DNA from 3 places in the Halomonas halophila genome. Region 1 is predicted to be linked to each of the others. Evidence: riboswitches for the same ligand, from Rfam matches in the RefSeq annotation. Region 1 holds a riboswitch; each other region holds the start of a gene.
What was found. A riboswitch is a leader RNA that binds a small molecule or an ion and turns the genes downstream of it on or off. The one in region 1 is predicted to bind thiamine pyrophosphate.
Positions count from the first base shown of each region.

Region 2: another riboswitch for thiamine pyrophosphate. It lies ahead of thiC (phosphomethylpyrimidine synthase ThiC); the one in region 1 lies ahead of QWG60_RS02855 (SLC5/6 family protein).
Region 3: another riboswitch for thiamine pyrophosphate. It lies ahead of thiM (hydroxyethylthiazole kinase); the one in region 1 lies ahead of QWG60_RS02855 (SLC5/6 family protein).

Region 1 is NZ_CP129121.1:615,812-622,341, forward strand. Features, by position in the region: gene QWG60_RS02835 (CoA-acylating methylmalonate-semialdehyde dehydrogenase) at 1-635, shown strand, start outside; gene QWG60_RS02840 (YbaY family lipoprotein) at 1,027-1,377, shown strand; gene QWG60_RS02845 (hypothetical protein) at 1,586-2,335, shown strand; gene QWG60_RS02850 (hypothetical protein) at 2,461-3,138, opposite strand; TPP riboswitch at 3,251-3,363, shown strand; gene QWG60_RS02855 (SLC5/6 family protein) at 3,353-4,741, shown strand; gene ilvD (dihydroxy-acid dehydratase) at 4,811-6,499, shown strand.
Region 2 is NZ_CP129121.1:1,215,813-1,222,342, forward strand. Features, by position in the region: gene thiC (phosphomethylpyrimidine synthase ThiC) at 1-1,697, opposite strand, end outside; TPP riboswitch at 1,774-1,893, opposite strand; gene tenA (thiaminase II) at 2,200-2,868, opposite strand; gene QWG60_RS05505 (lysophospholipid acyltransferase family protein) at 3,196-4,125, opposite strand; gene QWG60_RS05510 (DUF4870 family protein) at 4,129-4,509, opposite strand; gene QWG60_RS05515 (VOC family protein) at 4,670-5,050, opposite strand; gene QWG60_RS05520 (class I SAM-dependent methyltransferase) at 5,090-5,731, shown strand; gene QWG60_RS05525 (MFS transporter) at 5,899-6,530, shown strand, end outside.
Region 3 is NZ_CP129121.1:179,240-185,769, reverse strand. Features, by position in the region: gene QWG60_RS00805 (AMP-binding protein) at 1-1,001, shown strand, start outside; gene QWG60_RS00800 (TenA family transcriptional regulator) at 1,006-1,698, shown strand; gene QWG60_RS00795 (SDR family oxidoreductase) at 1,685-2,503, shown strand; gene QWG60_RS00790 (response regulator transcription factor) at 2,575-3,270, shown strand; gene QWG60_RS00785 (ATP-binding protein) at 3,267-4,628, shown strand; gene QWG60_RS00780 (hypothetical protein) at 4,739-5,029, shown strand; TPP riboswitch at 5,078-5,180, shown strand; gene thiM (hydroxyethylthiazole kinase) at 5,213-6,031, shown strand; gene thiE (thiamine phosphate synthase) at 6,021-6,530, shown strand, end outside.

The sequences.
Region 1 (6,530 bases):
TGGTGCTGGTGGGCGAGGCTCGCGACTGGCTGGACGAGCTGGTCGAGGGCGCCCGCCACATGAAGGTCGGCCCCGGCACCCAGCGTGACGCCGACCTCGGCCCGCTGGTGTCGCCGGCCGCCAAGGCGCGGGTGGAGGACCTGATCGCCGCCGGCGAGCAGGAGGGCGCCCGGCTGCTGGTCGACGGTCGTGGCCGTGAGGTCGAGGGCTATCCGGAGGGCAACTTCGTCGGCCCGACCCTGTTCGCCGACGTGACCGCCGAGATGACCATCTACCGCGAGGAGATCTTCGGCCCGGTGCTGTGCGTGGTGAGCGCCGAGACGCTCGACGAGGCGATCGAGTTCATCAACGCCAATCCCAACGGCAACGGCACCTCGATCTTCACCAACTCCGGCTGGGTGGCTCGCCGCTTCGAGACCGAGATCGACGTCGGCCAGGTGGGCATCAACGTGCCGATTCCGGTGCCGGTGGCCTACTTCAGCTTCACCGGCTCGCGGGCCTCCAAGCTCGGCGACCTGGGACCCAACGGCAAGCAGGCGATCGGCTTCTGGACCCAGACCAAGACCGTCACCGCCCGCTGGTTCGAGCCGGAAAACGTCTCCGGCGGCATCAACAGCACCATCTCGCTGAGCTGATCCCATCCCGCTCGGCGATCATCGACGGCCCCGCCTCGGGAGAGGCGGGGCCGTCGTGGTTGGGGCGGCTTGCCCGGTAGACGGTACGGCGTTCGGCGCCCGGGGGATTCCATGACCCGGGTCATGTCAGGCCTCCCGCTTGCTCTGGCGGTACGTGGAAACCTTGCTAACTTGATGGAGTGTCGACGGGAATGAACCCGCCTTGGCGCCACGGGCCTATCCGGGGTGACGCGGCCAGCGGTGACGAGTCTTCTCTCCGCCCTGGTACATGAAGGAGTCATCAATGAGATCGAAAAACGGAATCGCGGCAGTGACCGGTCCCTGGATGATTGGCACTCTCGTCCTGTTGCTGGCGGCATGCAGTCAGCCACAGAGGGCGGGGGAGTCGTCGATGCAGCAGCCGGACAACTCCCTGATGCGGGTCATCAGCGGCGAGGTGTGGTATCGCGAGCGCATGGCGCTGCCCCCGGGAGCCGAGGTCATCGTGACGCTCGAGGATCAGTCGCGCGCGGATGCGCCCGCCACCGTGCTCACCGATTACACCTACACCGTCGAGGGCGCCCAGCCCCCTTATCCGTTCCGGCTGGTCTATGATCCTCAGGCCATCGACGAGCGCATGACTTACGGACTGCGGGCACGGATCGTTCACGACGGTGAGCTACTGTTCACCAGTACGGAGCACGTTGATCCCTTCGCCGGCGAGGCGGCCGACCCCGTGCGCATCAGGGTCTCGCGGCAGTAAGCGTTGCTGGGGCCGAGGGAGATTTCCCCCCTCGCGAGTTTCCTTCGGCTTTGGCTCTGCAGGTGCGCCAGCGAGCCATCCGTGGGGCATCACGGGTGCCACGTCTGCGGACATGAAACGTGCCTGCCTGCTGTGGGCATGCCTATCCGGGCATGGGGAAAGAAAACCGGAGACCAGGGAGCCACGGATGCTTGCACGAAATGCACTGATGATCGCCACCTTCTTTGCCATGTTTTACCCGGGGATAGCCAGCGCTCAGCAAGATGGCCTGGGCTCGGAAGCCAATGATCCGACGGCCTCCGTCATGGCCTTCCAGCTGCAGGACTTCTACACGTACCGGTACCACAACCTCGACGACGAGGACGGAAACCGCATGCAGTTCCGCGCCGCCATTCCGTTCTCGCTGGGCGACTCCAGCAACATCTTCCGGCTCACCGCGCCTTACGTGACCGACTCGCCGAATGACTCGAGCGGCTGGTCCGACATGACACTCTTCGACCTGGTGACCTTCGACCGGTCATGGGGGCGATTCGGCGTGGGTGCGGTAGCGCTGTTGCCGACCGGGGAAGACGGCCTGAGCGCCGAGAAATGGGGCCTCGGTCCCGCCGTGGGCTTCGTGGCCAGCCAACCCTGGGGGATATGGGGGCTGTTCAACCAGAACGTGTTCACGGTGGCGGGAGACGACGACTACCGCGACGTGAATATCTCGATCGTGCAGCCGATCGTGAACTACAGCCTCGGGAATGGTTGGTCGGCGGGGGCCTCCGACATGTCGATCACCTATGACTGGGAGCAGCATGATTGGGTGAGCCTGCCCCTGGGCGTTGCGCTCAACAAGCTGGTGAGGATTCAGGAGTATCCGGTGCAGTTCACGGCCAGCTATGAGCACAACTTCTACGACGAGGGGGTGAGCGCCTCGGACACCCTCAACCTCACCGCGAAGCTGCTGTTGCCTTGAACGGCAGCGGTGAGTAGGGGGCCGCTGGTCGCCTCCGAAGCGCTAAAGATCAATGACGTCTCAGGCGATCCTGGCCCCTTCCATGGAAGCTTCTGCCTCCTCCTGAGGCCCCGCTCCGGTATCGCCTAGGGGCGGATATGGGCCATCTCCAGCAGCTCGCTCAGCGGTTCCAGCTGGCCCACGTGCAGCACCAGCACGCACTCGCCGGGTTCGTCGGCGGCGGGGCGAACGATGGCGAATTCGCCTTCCTCCAGATGGAATTCGTGGATCTCGCGGCTGCCCTCGGGCGTATTGCAGCGGATCGAGCGGTAGGCCTCGTCCTCGCCGTAGGTCAGGCGGTGATAGACCTTGAAGAAGGTATACAGCGACAGGCCGCGGGGAAACGCCGGCCAGCGGGCCGGGTTGTCTCGAGTCTCTGAGTCGACCTCGAGGCCGTCGGCCTCGGCGCCGGCGATGGCACTGGCCAGCGGCTCGGCGAGCAGGCTGTCGGCCTCGCCCGGCAGCGGGGCGAGACGGTCCAGCGCCTGCTGGTAGCGCTCGGCGATCGCACGCAGGTCGGCCGTCTTGCCCAGCGCATGGTCGCCATGTCGCAGGTCTTCGGGGGCGCAGCCGCCGTTCTCCCAGCCGTGGATCACCCTGAGCGTCAGTCGCCCTTCGCGCATCGGCGCCTCCAGCAGCGCCTGGAGGGCGATGCGCAGGTGCAGCTGGCGCTCGGGGACGCCGTTGTCGAAGGCGGCGTAGGGCTCGGCGAAGATCTGGTGCAGGCAACCGGGGGCGTGTTCCTTGGCTTCGGTAAACGGCATGGCGGGGTCCGGGCTGGTTGTTCGAATGGCGGGAAGGATGTGTCATGCTGGCGTGGCAATCCGGATATCGGCCATTTTGGCCCTGTCTTGAGGATCGCCACTACAATCCATTCACTGTCGCCAGGGGAGTCTCGCCGGCATCGGCGGGGCTGAGAGAGCGTGCGTCGCTGACCCTGGAACCTGATCCGGTTCACACCGGCGGAGGAAGTGCGACATGCCTTATCTGACGTCAGCCGTGCTTGGCGCGGCGCTTTTGTGTTTCACCGTTCTGGGCCTGCGTGCCCGCCGGGCCGACGGCCCGCTCGACGACTACGTTACCGCCCGCAACTCCCAGTCGGCCCCGACCCTGGGGCTCTCCTTCCTGGCCTCCGGCATGGGGGCCTGGATCCTCTTCGCGCCGCCCGAGATCGGCGCCTTCGTCGGCCCGCTGGGTCTGGCCGGCTATGCCATCGGCTCGGCGCTGCCGTTCATCGTGCTCGGCGCCTTCGGCCCGGCCATCCGCCGTCGCCTGCCGGAGGGGCGCAGCATCGGCGAGTACGCCGAGGCCTGTTTCGGCGCCGGCATCCGCCGCTGGGTGGCGCTGGTCTCGGTGCTGTACATGGGCTGCTTCCTGGCCGCCGAGCTGACCGCCATCGGCGCCATCACCGGGCTGCTGTCGGACGTCCCGGTGGCGCTGGTGGTGGTCGGCGTGGCGGTGGCGACCCTGCTCTACACCGCGCTGGGCGGGCTGCGTGCGAGCCTGGCCACCGACCGCTGGCAGGCCTGGCTGCTGCTGGCCCTGCTGGGGGTGGTGGGCGGCGTGGCGCTGGCCCGGTTGCCCGAGCTGCCGGCCGAGGCCGCGCTGCCGTCGATCCCCGCCGCGGATGCCCTGTCCGTGGCGCTGACGCTGGTGATCGCGGTGACCGCGGCCAACCTCTTCCATCAGGGCTACTGGCAGCGGGTGTGGGCGGCCCGGGACGACCGGGCGCTGGGGCGCGGCGCCTGGCTGGGCGGCGGCATCACCGTGCTGGTGGTGGCGGTGGTCGGCGGCCTCGGCATGCTGGCCGCCATGGCGGGCGTGTCGCTGGGCGAGCCGCCGATCCCGTTCTTCGCGCTGCTCGCCGAGGCGCCGGGCTGGCTGGCGCTGCCGGCGCTGGTGCTGGCGGTGACCCTGGTGGCCTCCAGCGTCGATACCCTGCAGAACGGCATCGCCTCGCTGGTGGTGGCCGGCAGCGGCCGTCGCGGCCTGTCGCTCAGGGCGGCGCGGTGGGTCACCGTGGCGCTGATGGTGCCGGTGGTGGCGATCGCCCTGCAGGGGCTCTCGGTGCTGCGACTGTTCCTGATCGCCGATCTGCTGTGCGCGGCCATCGTGGTGCCGGTGCTGCTGGGGCTGTGGGCGCGGATGAGCGCCATGGCGGCGCTGGCCGGCGGTCTCGCCGGGCTGGCGGGCGCGGTGCTGCCGGGGTGGGTCGCCTCGGGCAGTGCCCTCGATGGCCTGCTGGCGGCGAGCTTTCCCGGCGGGGTGCCGACCCTGCCGCCCTTCCTCGGTGCGCTTCTGGCCTCCAGCGCGGTGGCGCTGCTGGTGGCCTGGTGGCGCCCGGCCGCGGTGCGGCGTACGGCCTGAACGGTTGCCAGGCCGGCGGATGACGGCCACCCTCTGAAGGTCATCCCGACCTGACGGAGGAGCCGCGCCATGAGTGACACGCCACAGGATCCCCGCCGCCGCCATTCCGCCCCGGTGGTGGACGGCGTCGGCAAGTCGGCCAGCCGCGCCATGCTGCGCGCGGTGGGCTTCAACGACGCCGACTTCACCAGGCCCCAGGTGGGCATTGCGTCCACCTGGAGCCGCGTCACGCCCTGCAACAGCCACATCGGCGAGCTCGCCGAGCAGGCCAGCGCTGGTGCCGATGCGGCCGGCGGCAAGGGCGTGATCTTCAACACCATCACCATCTCCGACGGCATCGCCAACGGCACCGAGGGCATGAAGTATTCACTGGTGTCGCGGGAGGTGATCGCCGATTCCATCGAGACGGTGGCCGGCTGCGAGGGCTTCGATGGCCTGGTGGCCATCGGCGGCTGCGACAAGAACATGCCCGGCTGCCTGATCGGCCTGGCGCGGCTCGACCGGCCCAGCGTCTTCGTCTACGGCGGCACCATCCTGCCCGGCGAGGGGCACACCGACATCGTCTCGGTGTTCGAGGCCATGGGCGCCCACAGCCGCGGCGATCTCGACCTCATCGACGTCAAGCGGATCGAGGAGACGGCGATTCCCGGGCCCGGTGCCTGCGGCGGCATGTACACCGCCAACACCATGGCCTCGGCCATCGAGGCGCTGGGCATGAGCCTGCCCGGCAGCTCGGCGCAGAACGCCGTGTCCCAGACCAAGCGCGACGACAGCCGGGCGGCGGGGGAGGCGGTGCTGACCCTGCTCGAGCGCGACATCACGCCCTCGGACATCATGACCCGCGAGGCCTTCGAGAACGCCATCACCGTGGTGATCGCCCTGGGCGGCTCCACCAATGCGGTGCTGCACCTGATCGCCATGGCCGACGCCATCGGCGTGTCGCTTTCCCTCGACGACTTCACGGCGATCGGCAAGCGGGTGCCGGTGCTCGCCGACCTGCGGCCCAGCGGCCAGTACATGATGAGCGAGCTGGTCGAGATCGGCGGCATCCAGCCGCTGATGAAGACCCTGCTCGACGCCGGGCTGCTGCATGGCGACTGCCTGACCGTGACCGGCGCCACCCTGGCCGAGAACCTGGCCGAGGTCGTGCCTTACCCCGAGGGGCAGGCGATCATCGCGCCCCTCGAGGCGCCGCTGAAGGCCCAGAGCCACCTGCGCGTGCTGCACGGCAACCTGGCCCCGGAGGGCGCGGTGGCCAAGATCACCGGCAAGGAGGGCACGCGCTTCTCCGGCCGGGCCCGGGTGTTCGGCTCCGAGGAGGAGGCCCAGGCGCGCATCAACGACGGCAGCGTGGTGGCCGGCGACGTGGTGGTGATCCGCTACGAGGGGCCCCGCGGCGGGCCCGGCATGCGCGAGATGCTGACCCCGACCTCGGCGATCATGGGGCGCGGACTCGGCAGCGAGGTGGCGCTGATCACCGACGGCCGCTTCTCCGGCGGCAGTCACGGCTTCGTGGTCGGCCACGTGACGCCGGAGGCCTTCGACGGCGGCCCCCTGGCGCTGCTCGAGGATGGCGACACCATCACCATCGATGCCGAGGCCGACACCCTCGATGTCGCGCTCACCGTCGAGGAACTCGAACGACGCCATGCCGCCTGGCAGCGGCCGGCGCCGCGCTACACCCGCGGGGTACTGGCCAAGTACGCGCGGATGGTCAGCTCCGCCTCGACCGGGGCGGTGACCGACCGCCCCGACTAGCTCGCCCCGGCAGGGCCCCGAGACGCGACGG
Region 2 (6,530 bases), 600 kb from region 1:
TTGGGCAGGGTCTCGTCGTGGTACTCGCGGGCGGTGTCCGGGTCGAGGCCGAGGTTGAACTGGTCCTCCCAGCGGAACTCGAAGCGTGCCTTCGACAGGGCATTGTCACGGCGCTGGGCGGCCGGGTGACCCTTCGCGAGATCAGCAGCATGCGCGGCGATCTTGTAGGTGATGATGCCGGTCTTGACGTCGTCCTTGTTGGGCAGGCCCAGGTGCTCCTTGGGGGTCACGTAGCAGAGCATGGCGCAGCCGTACCAGCCGATCATCGCCGCGCCGATGCCGGAGGTGATGTGGTCGTAGCCCGGCGCGATGTCGGTGGTCAGCGGCCCGAGGGTGTAGAAGGGCGCCTCGTCGCACTCGCGGAGCTGCTTGTCCATGTTCTCCTTGATCAGGTGCATCGGCACGTGACCGGGGCCCTCGATCATCACCTGGACGTCGTGCTCCCAGGCGATGCGGGTCAGCTCGCCCAGGGTCTCGAGCTCGGCGAACTGGGCCTCGTCGTTGGCGTCGGCCACCGAGCCCGGGCGCAGGCCGTCGCCCAGCGAGAAGGCGACGTCGTAGCGCTTGCAGATCTCGCAGATCTCCTCGAAGTGCTCGTAGAGGAAGCTTTCGCGGTGGTGGTAGAGGCACCACTTGGCCATGATCGAGCCGCCGCGGGAGACGATGCCGGTGGTGCGTCTAGCGGTGAGCGGCACGTAGCGCAGCAGCACGCCGGCGTGGATGGTGAAGTAGTCGACGCCCTGTTCGGCCTGCTCGATCAGGGTGTCGCGGAACACCTCCCAGGTCAGGTCCTCGGCCACGCCGTTGACCTTCTCCAGCGCCTGATAGATGGGCACGGTGCCGATCGGCACCGGGGCGTTGCGGATGATCCACTCGCGGGTCTCGTGGATGTTCTGCCCGGTGGACAGGTCCATGATGGTGTCGGCGCCCCAGCGGATACCCCAGGTCATCTTGTCGACCTCGTCCTCGATGGACGAGGTGACCGCCGAGTTGCCGAGGTTGCCGTTGATCTTCACCAGGAAGTTGCGGCCGATGATCATCGGCTCGGATTCCGGGTGGTTGATGTTGTTGGGGATGATGGCGCGGCCGGCGGCCACCTCGTCGCGCACGAACTCGGGGGTGATCTCCTCGGGCAGGCGGGCGCCGAAGGCCTCGCCCGGGTGCTGGTGGCCGAGGATGCGCTCGACCTCTTCGGTGCCCATCGTCTGGCGCTTCTGGTTTTCCCGAATGGCGATGAATTCCATCTCGGGGGTGACGATGCCCTGGCGCGCATAGTGCAGCTGGGTGACGTTCTTCCCTTCCTTGGCCCGGCGGGGCGTGCGGGTCAGCTCGAAGCGCAGTGGGGCCAGCATGGGGTCGTTGGCGCGGCGGCGGCCGTACTCCGAGGTCGGGCCGTCGAGGAACTCGGTGTCGTCGCGGGCCTCGATCCAGTCGCGGCGCAGCTCGGGCAGGCCGCGGCGCAGGTCGATGTCGGCCTCGGGGTCGGTGTAGGGGCCGGAGGTGTCGTAGACCAGCAGCGGCGGGTTTTCTTCATCTGCGCCGGAGGTGCGGGTTGGTGACAGGCCGATCTCGCGGAAGGGCACGCGGATATCGGGTCGCGAGCCTTCGACGAAGACCTTGCGCGAGCCGGCCAGCGGGGCCACGGCGGCGGCGTCGACGCGGGCGTTCTCGTTGAGGAAATGGATGGTCTTGCTCATGGTCGTGCTCCCTTGGCTTGAGTGGTTCGTCAGGGAGGACCGTCGGGGAGGACAGGGGCGGCCGACGCCGAGGCGCCGCCGCGTGTCGCTTGATCCCTACGCTGGTCCTAGCCAGTTCAGGTTCAACGGGATCCATGCTCCGGCGCCTCGCGCCGCATGATCTCAGCCGTCTTCAACGGCACCCCGTCAAGCGTGGTGGTGCCCGCCGCTGGGCGGGCCGTGTCATTGCCTTTCTTCTTCCTACCTACTTTTTTTCTATCGTGGGCCAGGGGCCGAGCTGGCGCGGTGCTAGCCGAGCGCCGGGGGCAAGACAAAGCGAGGGTTTTTGCCATGGGTGAGGCGATCCTCGCCGAACGGGCTGGCCATGGATGGCCAGCACTGGTCCTGCAAACGGAGCAGGATGCGAGAGTGCCGCAGGGCAAAAGTTAGCGCCCAGGGATGGGTTCACAGCGCCTCGCGTGGTCTTGTCGCCGGAAAAGCTCGGCAGTCAAGGAGGTGGAGCTCAGTCCGCGCGATCCAGCCCCATCTGCCAGAAGTCGATCTCCAGCCGGGTAGCGTCGCGGAACAGCCGCGCCAGCTGGTCGAAGCGCGCCGGCGTCACCTCGGCCAGGCGCGCGTCCAGCCAGGCGATCTCGGCGTGCATCGCCCGCTGGAAGTCGTCGCCCTGATACATGGCGATCCAGGCGTCATAGGGGTTGGCGTCGCCGCGCACGGTGAACGGCTGCGCCTCGAGCCAGTTGGCGATCTCGCCGTAGCCCACCAGGCAGGGGGCCAGCGCCACGCGCAGGTCGAGCAGGTCGCCGCGGCTGCCGGCGTCGAGCACGAAGCGGGTGTAGGCCAGGGTAGCGCGGGCCTCGGGCAGCGCCGCCAGGTCGTCTTCGGTGATGCCCCAGTCGCGACAGAAGCCGCGGTGCAGGTCCAGTTCGACGTCGAGGATGGTCTTCAGGCCGTCGAAGGCCTGGCGCAGCTCGTCGAGGTCGCGGCTCTTGTAGGCGGCCAGGGCGTAGGCGCGGGCGAAGTGGATCAGGAACAGGTAGTCCTGCTGCAGGTAGTGGCGGAAGGCGTCCGCCTCGAGCGTGCCGGCGCCCAGGGCGCGGACGAAGTCGTGCTCGGTGTAGGCGCGCCAGTCGGCCTGGCAGGCGGCGGTGAGATCACTGAAGCGACGGCCCATCTTGCCTCCGATTCCGATGAGAGCGGATGCCGGAGGGTGCGCACGGGCGTAGCGGAGGCGGTGAGGGAGAGCCGGGACACAAGGAGGGCGCGCCGGCCCGCCGCCTGATTCCCTACGCCGGTTCACGTGCGGCGCGTGCCACACCCACCCGGATCAGGTTCCACGGGACCAGCGCTGGGCTCTGTCTCGAACGTGTCGAGCACGAACCTGCGCCATCTCAGCCGGTTCCACCGGCACCCCGTCAAGCGAATGGGCCGAGTCTAGCAGCTTGGCGGGCAGTTGCCATAGCCCGGTCTGGAAACGACTTCCAATGGCGTGGTCAGGCACTCAGTAGACGCGGAAGCGCTTCCAGTCGGCGCGGCCCTCGAGTTCCTCGGGGGTCTTGCGATAGCGCTTGTATTCCCACTGGTACTGGACCGGATCCAGGGCGATGGCGGCCTCCACGCAGGCATTCACGCCGGCGGCCGAGGTGGTCTCGTCGCTCGAGTAGACGCGCTCGTCGGCGGCCAGGAAGTGCAGCGCGAAGCCGCGGCCGCGAACGCGCTTGGCCACGCCGGTGACGACCCGGGCCTCGGTGCGGGCCACCAGCTTGGGCAGCAGGGTGGCGGTATAGGCCTGGCGGCCGAAGAAGGGCGCGAACACGCCGCTGCCCCAGCTCGGCGTCTGGTCCGGCAGGATGCCCACCGTCTCGCCGCGCTTGAGCGCCTTGAGCAGCGCCGCCACGCCGCGCGGATTGGTCGGCACCAGCTCGGCCCCGCGCCGCTCGCGGCCGCCGCGGATGATCGGGTCCAGCGGAGCGAGCTTGGGCGGCTCGTACATGGCGGTGAAGGGGAAGTGCCCGGACAGCCAGAAGTTGAGCACCTCCCAGTTGCCGAAGTGGGGTGCCAGCACGATGACGCCTCGCCCCTCGGCGCGGGCCTCGTCGAGCAGCTCGCGGCCGTGGACCTCGAGAATGCTGGCCTCGACCCGGTCCGGCTCGCCCATCCAGGCCAGGCCCAGCTCGAGCATGGTGGCGCTGGAGTGGACCAGGCTGCGCCGCGCCAGGCGGCGGCGCTCGGCCTCGGGGCGGTCGGGATAGGCCTGGGCCAGGTTGATGCGGGTCACCCGGCGCTCGCGCCGGCTGCCGAGCTGCACCAGCGGGCCGGTCATGCGCGCCAGGCGCCACAGTGAGGCCGGCCGCCAGTTGGCGAGGGCGCGCCACAGGCCGGCGATCAGCCGCGCCTGAAAGCGCCCCTGGGTGTGTTGCGTGTCGGCCATGGATCAGATCAGCCAGGTATCGACGTTGTCGGGGGCGCGCTTCTCCTGCAGGCCCTTGAAGCCCTTGACGCAGCGGATGATCATCCACACCGCCAGCGCGATCAGCAGCGGGAAGCCGATCACGACCAGGGTCAGCAGCGAGGCCAGGGCGGCATAGACGAGGCCGATCCAGAAGGTGCGGATCTGGTAGCGGTAGTGCTCGTCGAGCCAGGCCGGGCCCTTGCCGCGGTATACGTAGGCGATCACCACGCCGATGATGCCGGTGAAGCCCACCACGAAACTGGCCAGGTAGAGGGCGTAGACGACCATGGCCATGGTGGTATCGGGGGTGCGGGCGTCGTCGGCGACCACGGCGTCGTGGCGCGCGGGATCATGCTCGTTCATCGGTCGTCCTTGAAAGCGTGGATATCGTGCCGCTCATGATACTGGCCTGCGTTGGCGATGCCACCGTATGCCATCGGCGACGCCGGCAAGAGCCTTCAGCCAGGTTGGTAAAAGCCTTCAGCCAGGTCGGCATAAGTCCTCGGCGATGTCGCCTGATCCCTCAACGCCTGGGGCGGCTGATCTCGAGCAGGTTGCCGTCGGGGTCGCGCAGGTAGAGAGACTCGATCTCGCCGGTGGCACCCTGGCGGCTGACCGGCCCCAGCTCGACCTCGATGGAGAGCGCCTCGAGGTGGCGCTGGACCTCGTCGAGGGGCAGCTGGCTGCGCAGGCACAGGTCGAGGCTGCCCGGGGTGGGCGTGGCGGCCCGTGGCTGGATATCGGTGGCGGTCCAGTGCAGGCGCAGGGCCATGTCGCCGAGCATCAGGTCCACGCGCTCCTGATCGCGATAGCGGACGTCCAGCCCCAGTACCCGGGTGTAGAAGTCCACGGCGCGGGAAATATCGGTCACGGTGATGACCAGGTGGTCCAGACCTGACAGCATGCATGCCTCCTGAAAGTGAGTCCTGCCACAGAGAATACGATGATGCCGACCTGTCCGCTATGCGCATCCACCGACCACGCGCCCTACCATCGCGATGCGCGACGCGATTATCGCCGCTGCCGGCGCTGTGCGCTGGTGTTCGTGCCGGCCCATCAGCGCCTCGGGCCGGCGGAGGAGAAGGCGGTCTACGACCAGCACGAGAACTCCCCCGACGATCCCGGCTATCGTCGCTTCCTGTCGCGGCTGTTCGAGCCGCTGGCGGCGAAGCTCTCGCCCGGCGCCCGCGGGCTCGACTTCGGCGCCGGCCCGGGGCCGACGCTGTCGGTGATGTTCGAGGAGGCCGGCCACCCGATGGCGATCTATGACGCCTTCTACGCGCCGGACGCGGCGGCGCTCGAGCGCACCTACGATTTCATCACCTCCACCGAGGTGGTCGAGCATCTGTTCGCGCCCGGCGCCGAGCTCGAGCGCCTGCTCGGTCTGCTGGCGCCCGGCGGCTGGCTGGGGCTGATGACCAAGCGGGTGCCGCCAAGCGTGGAGGCGTTCGCCGGCTGGCACTACATCCTCGATCCGACCCACGTCTGCTTCTTCGATGAGGCGAGCTTTCGCTGGCTCGCCGAGCGCTGGCAGCTGACGGTGAGCTTCCCGGCCGGCGACGTCGTATTGCTGCAGAAGGCGTGAGGTCGCTTCGTTCGATAACACGCTGTTATCGTCATCGAAGTGTCGCGAAAAAGCCTGCCAGGGAGGATTGGCGGCGCCCGTGACCGGGCGTATATTCGTGCGCGAATTCCCGCCACCGCCGTCCCCGGCGGTGGCCTTTTCTCGCGGCTCGTCGGAGGCCTTCGCACATGTCACGCCAGCTGTTGCTCATGGCCCTGGGGCCGCTGCTCGGACTCTTCATCCTGGGCATCGGCAACGGCTTTCTGACCACGCTCACCACCCTGCGGCTGGACGCCGCCGGGGCCTCGTCGCTGGTGATTGGCTGGGTGTCCTCGGCCTACTTCATCGGCCTGGGCTTGGGGGCGATGGTCAACGACCGCCTGCTGCTGGCGATCGGCCATATCCGCGCCTACGGCAGCTTCGCCTCGCTGCTGGCGGTGTCGGTGCTGCTGCAGGGCATGTCCGCCGACCCCGTGGCCTGGTTCGCCCTGCGTCTGATCGCCGGCTGGGCCACGGTGGGCGTTTTCCTGGTGATCGAGAGCTGGCTCTTGACCGCCGGCGACGACCGGGTGCGCGGGCGCCTGCTGGCGATGTACATGATCGTGGTGTTCGCCGCCGGGGCGATCGGCCAGCTGCTGTTCGGCCTGACCCGCGGCATGGCGCCCGCCGAGCCCTTCATGCTGATCGGCCTGCTGGCCTCGCTGTCGGTGCTGCCCATGGCGATCATCCCGCGGGTCACGCCGCTGCTGGAGAAGGCCGAGCCGCTGTCGCCGCTGCGCCTGATCACCCTGACGCCCACCGGCGTGATGGGCAGCTTCGG
Region 3 (6,530 bases), 440 kb from region 1:
CCGAGGCGGTCGCCCCGGTGGAGATCGAGCGTCATCTGGCGATGCTGCCGCTGGCCACCCTGCTCGAGAACCTCGGCGGGCTCTACCTGCCGCTGTGGCTCGGCGCCGGGGTGGCGCTGCCCGGCGCCGCCGAGCTCGGCTGGCAGGGTGCCAGCGGCTTCGACGCCGGGGCCGCGCTGGCCGCCATCGAGCGCTACCGGCCGCACAGCCTGATCCTGGTGCCACAGCAGCTCCAGGCGCTGGTCGACGCCGCGCCCCGCGCGCCCGAGGGGCTGCGGCTGGTGGCGGTGGGCGGCGCCCGGGTCGCCGCGCCGCTGCTCGAGCGCGCCCTGGCCGCCGGCTGGCCGGTGGCCGAGGGCTACGGCCTCTCGGAGTGCGCCTCGGTGGTGTGCCTCAACCGGCCCGGCGAGGCGCCCTGCGGCGTCGGCCGCCCGCTGCCCCACGCCCGGGTGCGGCTGCGCGCCGACGGCGAGGTCGAGGTGAGCGGCGCCACCATGCTCGGCTATCTGGGCGAGCCGCCGGTCGCCGGCTGGCACGCCACCGGCGATCTGGGCCGCTGGGAGGGCAACGCCCTGGTGCTGGAGGGCCGCCGCCGCGAGGTCTTCATCACCGCCTATGGGCGCAACGTCGATCCCCAGTGGGTCGAGGGCGTGCTCGCCACCCGGCCGGGCATCGCCCAGGCCCTGGTCCACGGCGAGGCCCTGGCCCACAACCGGGCGCTGATCGTGCCGGCCGCCGCGAACCTGCCCGACGCCGCCATCGAGGCCGAGATCGCCGCCGCCAACACCACCCTGCCCGACTACGCGCGGGTGAGCGAATGGCGCCGCTGCGCGCCCTTTACCCCCCACAACGACCAGCTGACGGCCAACGGCCGCCTGCGCCGCGCGGCCATCCTGGCCGCCTACCGGGACTGGCCGACCCGCCCCGGCGCGAATGTCACCACGACCGACGCATCGCGGCCGACCTATCGAGTCCGCCCCATCACGACCACCGAGGAGTGACCCCATGAGTGCCTATCAACGCCTGCAGGACGCCACCCGCGCCGAGCGCGAATGGCTGCTCGACACGCCCATGATGACCCGCGCCATGCAGGGCGAGGTCGGGCGCGACGAGTACCTGGCCTTCCTCGGCCAGGCCTACCACCACGTGCGCTTCACGGTGCCGCTGATGATGGCCTGCGGCGCCCGCCTGCCCGACCGGCTGGGCTGGCTGCGCGGCGCCCTGGTGGAGTACGTCGAGGAGGAATACGGCCACGAGCAGTGGATCCTCGACGACATCCGCGCCGCCGGCGGCGACCCCGAGGCGGCGGCCGCCGCCTCGCCCGACCCGGCCACGACGCTGATGGTGGCCTACGTGCGCGACCGGATCGAGCACGGCAATCCGGTGGTCTTCTTCGGCATGGTCCAGGTGCTCGAGGGCACCAGCACCGCGGTGGCCACCCGCGCCGCCGAACAGCTCCAGGCGCGCCTCGGTCTGCCCGACAACGCCGTGCGCTACCTGAGCTCCCACGGCAGCCTCGATATCGGCCACCTGGCCTTCTTCGAGACGCTGATCGACAGCCTGGAGGAGGACGATCTGAACGCGGTGATCGAAGGTGCGCGCATGGTCTATCGCCTCTACGGCGCCATGTTCCGGGGCGTCACCGCCCGCTGCACGGGGGGCGAAGCCGCCCGGGGGCTGACCGATGCGCTGGTCTGAACCGCACTATCTCACCCAGGGCTGGCCCGGCCAGCGGGTGCTGATCACCGGCGCCAGCGGCGGCATCGGCCAGGCGCTGGTCGACGAACTCGCCGCCGCCGGCGCCCAGCTGCTGGTCACCGGCCGCGACGCCGAGGCCCTGGAGCGGCTGTGCCGCCTGTATCCCGGCCAGATCACGGCCCAGGCCGCCGACCTCACTCGCGCCGAGGATCGCGCCCGGCTGGTGGCGGCCGCCGAACGGCTGGAGTGCACCATGCTGATCAACGCCGCCGGCGCCAACCGCGCCGAGCTGTTCAAGGACGCCGACGACGAGGCCATCGAGCGCCTGGTGACGGTCAACCTGACCGCCACCCTGCAGCTGACCCGCGCCCTGCTGCCCCGGCTGTGCCGCGCCGAGCAGGGCCTGGTGGTCAACGTCGGCTCGGCCTTCGGCCATATCGGCTATCCCGGCCAGGCCGCCTACTGCGCCACCAAGTTCGCGCTCTACGGCTTCACCCAGGCGCTGCGCCGCGAACTGTCGGACTCGCCGATCGCGGTGCACTACATCGCCCCGCGGGCCACCCGCACCGCCATGAACGCCCCGGCCATGGAGGAGATGAACCGGGCGCTGGGCAACGCCATGGACGCCCCGGAAACAGTGGCCGTCCAGATCCGCCGCGCCATCGAACGCGGTCGCAAGGAGACCCGGCTGGGCCGCGCCGAGCCGATCTTCGCCCGGCTCAACGCTCTGTGGCCGGGGCTGATCGATCGCGCCCTGCGCCGCCAGCTGCCCACCATCCGCCGCTTCATCACCCCGCCACCCTGAGCCGCCAGGGTCGACAGGCGCGGCCTTCGAGGCGAGTATCGGCATGACCGGAGCACCGACAAGGAAGGCCCATGCGCATACTGCTGGTGGAAGACGATCCCAGCCTGGCGTCGGGCATTCGCCTGGCGCTGAAACCCGAGCACTACACCGTCGACATCCTCGGCGACGGTATCGAGGCCCTCAACGCCCTGCGCGACGAGGAGCCCTTCGATGCCGTCATCCTCGACCTGGGCCTGCCCCGGCTCGACGGCATCGACCTGCTCACGCGGCTGCGCCGCGGCGGCCATCGCGTGCCGGTGCTGGTGCTGACCGCCCGCGACGGCATCGAGCAGCGCATCCAGGGCCTGGATGCCGGGGCCGACGACTACCTGACCAAACCCTTCGAGGTCGACGAGCTCAAGGCACGGCTGCGCGCCCTGCTGCGCCGTAGCCAGGGCCTGGTCAGCAGCGAGCTGCGCCACCGCGGCGTGGTGCTCGACCCGGAGAACCGCCGCGTCACCTACCAGGGCCAGCCGGTCACGCTGTCGCGCCGCGAGTTCACCCTGCTGCAGGAATTCCTCAGCCACCCGGGCCACGCCTTCACCCGCGACACCCTGGCCCGCCTGCTCTACGGCTGGGACGAGGACGTGGAGAGCAACGCCATCGAGGTCCACGTTCACCACCTGCGCAAGAAGCTGGCCCCGGAGTTGATCCGCACCCTGCGCGGCATCGGCTACATCATGGACAAGGCCCCGGCGGACGAGGCACCCGGAAACAGGATCCCATGAGCTCCATCCGCCGCCGCACCCTGGGCATCGCGCTGCTGGTGGTCGCGCTGTGCATGCTGGCGATCGGCGTGACCAGCTATCGCGACGCCGCCCGCGAAGTGGCGGCGCTGTTCGACGCCCGCCTGGCCCAGCAGGCCCGGCTGCTGGAAGGCCTGGTGCGCACGCCGCTGCCCGAGGCCCGGCGCGAGGCGCTGCTGGCGAGCCTCGACGACGCCCTGCGCCGCAACACGCCGGGCACCGACGGCGGCCACCGCTACGAGGGCGAGGTGGCCTTCCAGGTCTGGCGCGACGAGCGGCTGCTGCTGCGCTCCGCCGGCGCGCCGACCGCGCCGTTCACCGAGCGTCGTGCCGGCTACGGCGACGCGACCCTGGACGGACGCGAGTGGCGCGTCTTCGTCCTCGGCGGCGACGACCTGCGGGTGCTGGTCGGCGAGCGCGGCGACGTGCGCGGCGAGCTGGTCCGGGGCATCGCCCTGCGCACCCTGGTACCGGACCTCGTGGGCCTGCCGGCACTGGCGGTACTGCTGTGGTGGGCGATCGGCTGGGGGCTGCGGCCGCTGTCACGGCTGGCCGCCCAGATCGAAGCCCGCGACCCCCAGCGCCTGAACCCGCTGCCCGACGACCCACTGCCCCGCGAGCTGGCCACCATCGTCGGCGCCCTCAACGGCCTGCTGGCGCGGATCCGCACCCTGCGGGCCCGCGAGAAGCGCTTCATCGCCGATGCCGCCCACGAGCTGCGCACCCCGCTGACGGTGCTCGACCTGCACGCCCAGAACGCCCTGGCCACCGAGGATCCGGCGGATCGGCGCGAGGCGCTGACCCTGTTGCGCGACGGCCTGGCCCGCGCCACCCGGCTGGTCGGCCAGCTGCTGACCCTGGCACGCCTGGACCCGGAGCAGGAAGGCGCCCCGGATCAGCGCATCGACCTGCTGCACGAGGTGCGCGAGTCGCTGGCCGAGCTGATGCCGCTGGCCACCGACCACGACCAGAGCCTGCACTTGGAGGCCGACGAGGCGGCCGACTGGGCGCTGACCACCGAGCCCGGCGCCGTCACCACCCTGATCAAGAACCTGGTCGGCAACGCCATCCGTCACTCCCCCGCCGGCAGCCGCATCGACGTGGCACTGACGGCGGAAGAGCGAGTGCTGGTGCTGCGGGTGGACGACAGCGGTCCCGGCATCCCCGAGGACGGCCGCCAGCAGGCGCTGGCGCGCTTCCACCGCGGCGGTGCGGGAGCCGGGGCCGGCCTCGGACTGTCCATCGTCGACCGTCTGGTACAGCGCCACGGCGGCCGCCTGACGCTGGGCGACGCCCCCGGCGGCGGGCTGCGCGTGAGCGTGCGGCTGCCCCGCGCCTGACACGGCATCGTCATGTCGCTCCCTTAGCGTTGGTGTAAGCCGACTTTAAGCCAACGCCGTTACGGTGGTGGGCTGAATAGCCCAACGACAACCGGAAAGGAGACATCGACATGCACGCCATGCCCCCGACCTCTCTCGACGCCGCCCTGCGCCGCCCCCTGTGGCTGGCCCTGGGCGGCGTGCTGCTGCTCGTCGTCGAATGGCTGATCAGCCCCTGGGGCGTGGGTAGCCTGCCGCTGGCGTTGGTCGCCCTGGCCGCCGGCGCCGCCTTGCTGCTTCGCCCCCTGAACGCGGCGATGCGCCTCGAACCCGAGGAGGAAGGCAACGGCATGAGCGCCGATCTCCAGAGCGTCTCCCAGGCCAGCCTGCTGACCCTGGCCGTGCTCCAGCTGGCCGCCTGAGGCGACGCCCGCCGGCTTTACATGCATCGGACGAAGGGCGATAGTGAGGCCCGACGACAGGGGCGCCGGGGCGATGATCCGCCGCGGCTGAGAGGCACCCTCACTACCTGACCCGGATAATGCCGGCGGAGGGAGTCGTGCCGGCTCCCTCGGTGGCCGCGCCTCCCGTCGCCAGGAGGCCCGATGCATTCCCTCGATCCCGCGCCGCATCTGGCGCGCGTGCGCCGCACCACCCCGCTGGTTCACAACATCACCAACCACGTGGCGATGAACTTCATGGCCAACGCGCTGCTGGCGCTGGGCGCCTCGCCCGCCATGGTCCACGCCCGCGAGGAGGCCGCCGAGTTCGCCGGCCTGGCCACCGCCCTGACGCTGAACATCGGCACCCTCTCGCCCCACTGGCTCGACGCCATGGACGACGCCGCCCGCGCCGCCAATGACGCCGACACGCCCTGGGTGCTCGACCCGGTGGCGGTGGGCGCCACCCGCTTTCGTCGCCAGGCCGGCGCCCGGCTGCTGGCGCTGGGGCCGACCGCGATCCGCGGCAACGCCTCGGAGATCCTGGCGCTGGCCCGACAGGGCGGCGGCGGGCGCGGCGTGGACAGCACCGACAGCGCCGACAGCGCCGAGCGCGCCGCCGTGGCGCTGGCCCGCGAGCATGCCACCGTGGTGGCGGTCACCGGCGAGGTCGACCTGGTCACCGACGGCCGACGCCTGACGCGGGTCTGCGGCGGCCATGCGCTGATGCCTCGCGTCACCACCATGGGCTGCGCCCTGACCGGCGTGGTCGGCGCCTTCCTGGCCGGCGCCGAGGATCCGTTCGAGGCCACGGTGGCGGCGCTGACCGCCTACGCCGCGGCCGGGGAGATCGCCGCCGAGACCGCCGCCGGCCCCGGCAGCTTCGCCGTGGCCTTCCTCGACGCCCTCTATGCCCTCGATCCCGACACCCTCGCTACGCCGCTGGCCGACCGTATCCACCTGGAGCTCACCGATGCGCCTTGATCTGTCCCTCTACCTGGTCACCGACCCCGAGCTGTGCGCCGCCCTCGGCGTGGAGCAGACCGTACGGGCCGCGGTGCGCGGCGGCGTCAGCGTCGTCCAGCTGCGCGACAAGCACGCCGCCGACGCCGAGATGATCCCGCTGGCCCGGCGCCTGAAGGCTGCCCTGGCCGGCAGCGGCGTGCCGTTGATCATCAACGACCGCCTCGAGGTCGCGCTGGCCAGTCGGGCCGACGGCCTGCACATCGGCCAGGACGACGGCGAGGTCGCCGATGCCCGTGCCGCGCTGGGCCCGGACGCCATCCTCGGCCTCTCGGTGCAGACCCACGAACAGCTGGCACGGCTGGACGCCGGGCGCCTCGACTACCTGGGCCTCGGCCCGGTGTTCGCCACGGCCACCAAGCAGGACCATGCCGCGCCGCTGGGCGTCGACGGCCTGGCGGCGCTGGCCGCCGCCAGCCCGCTGCCCACGGTGGCGATCGGCGGGCTCAAGGTCGAGCAC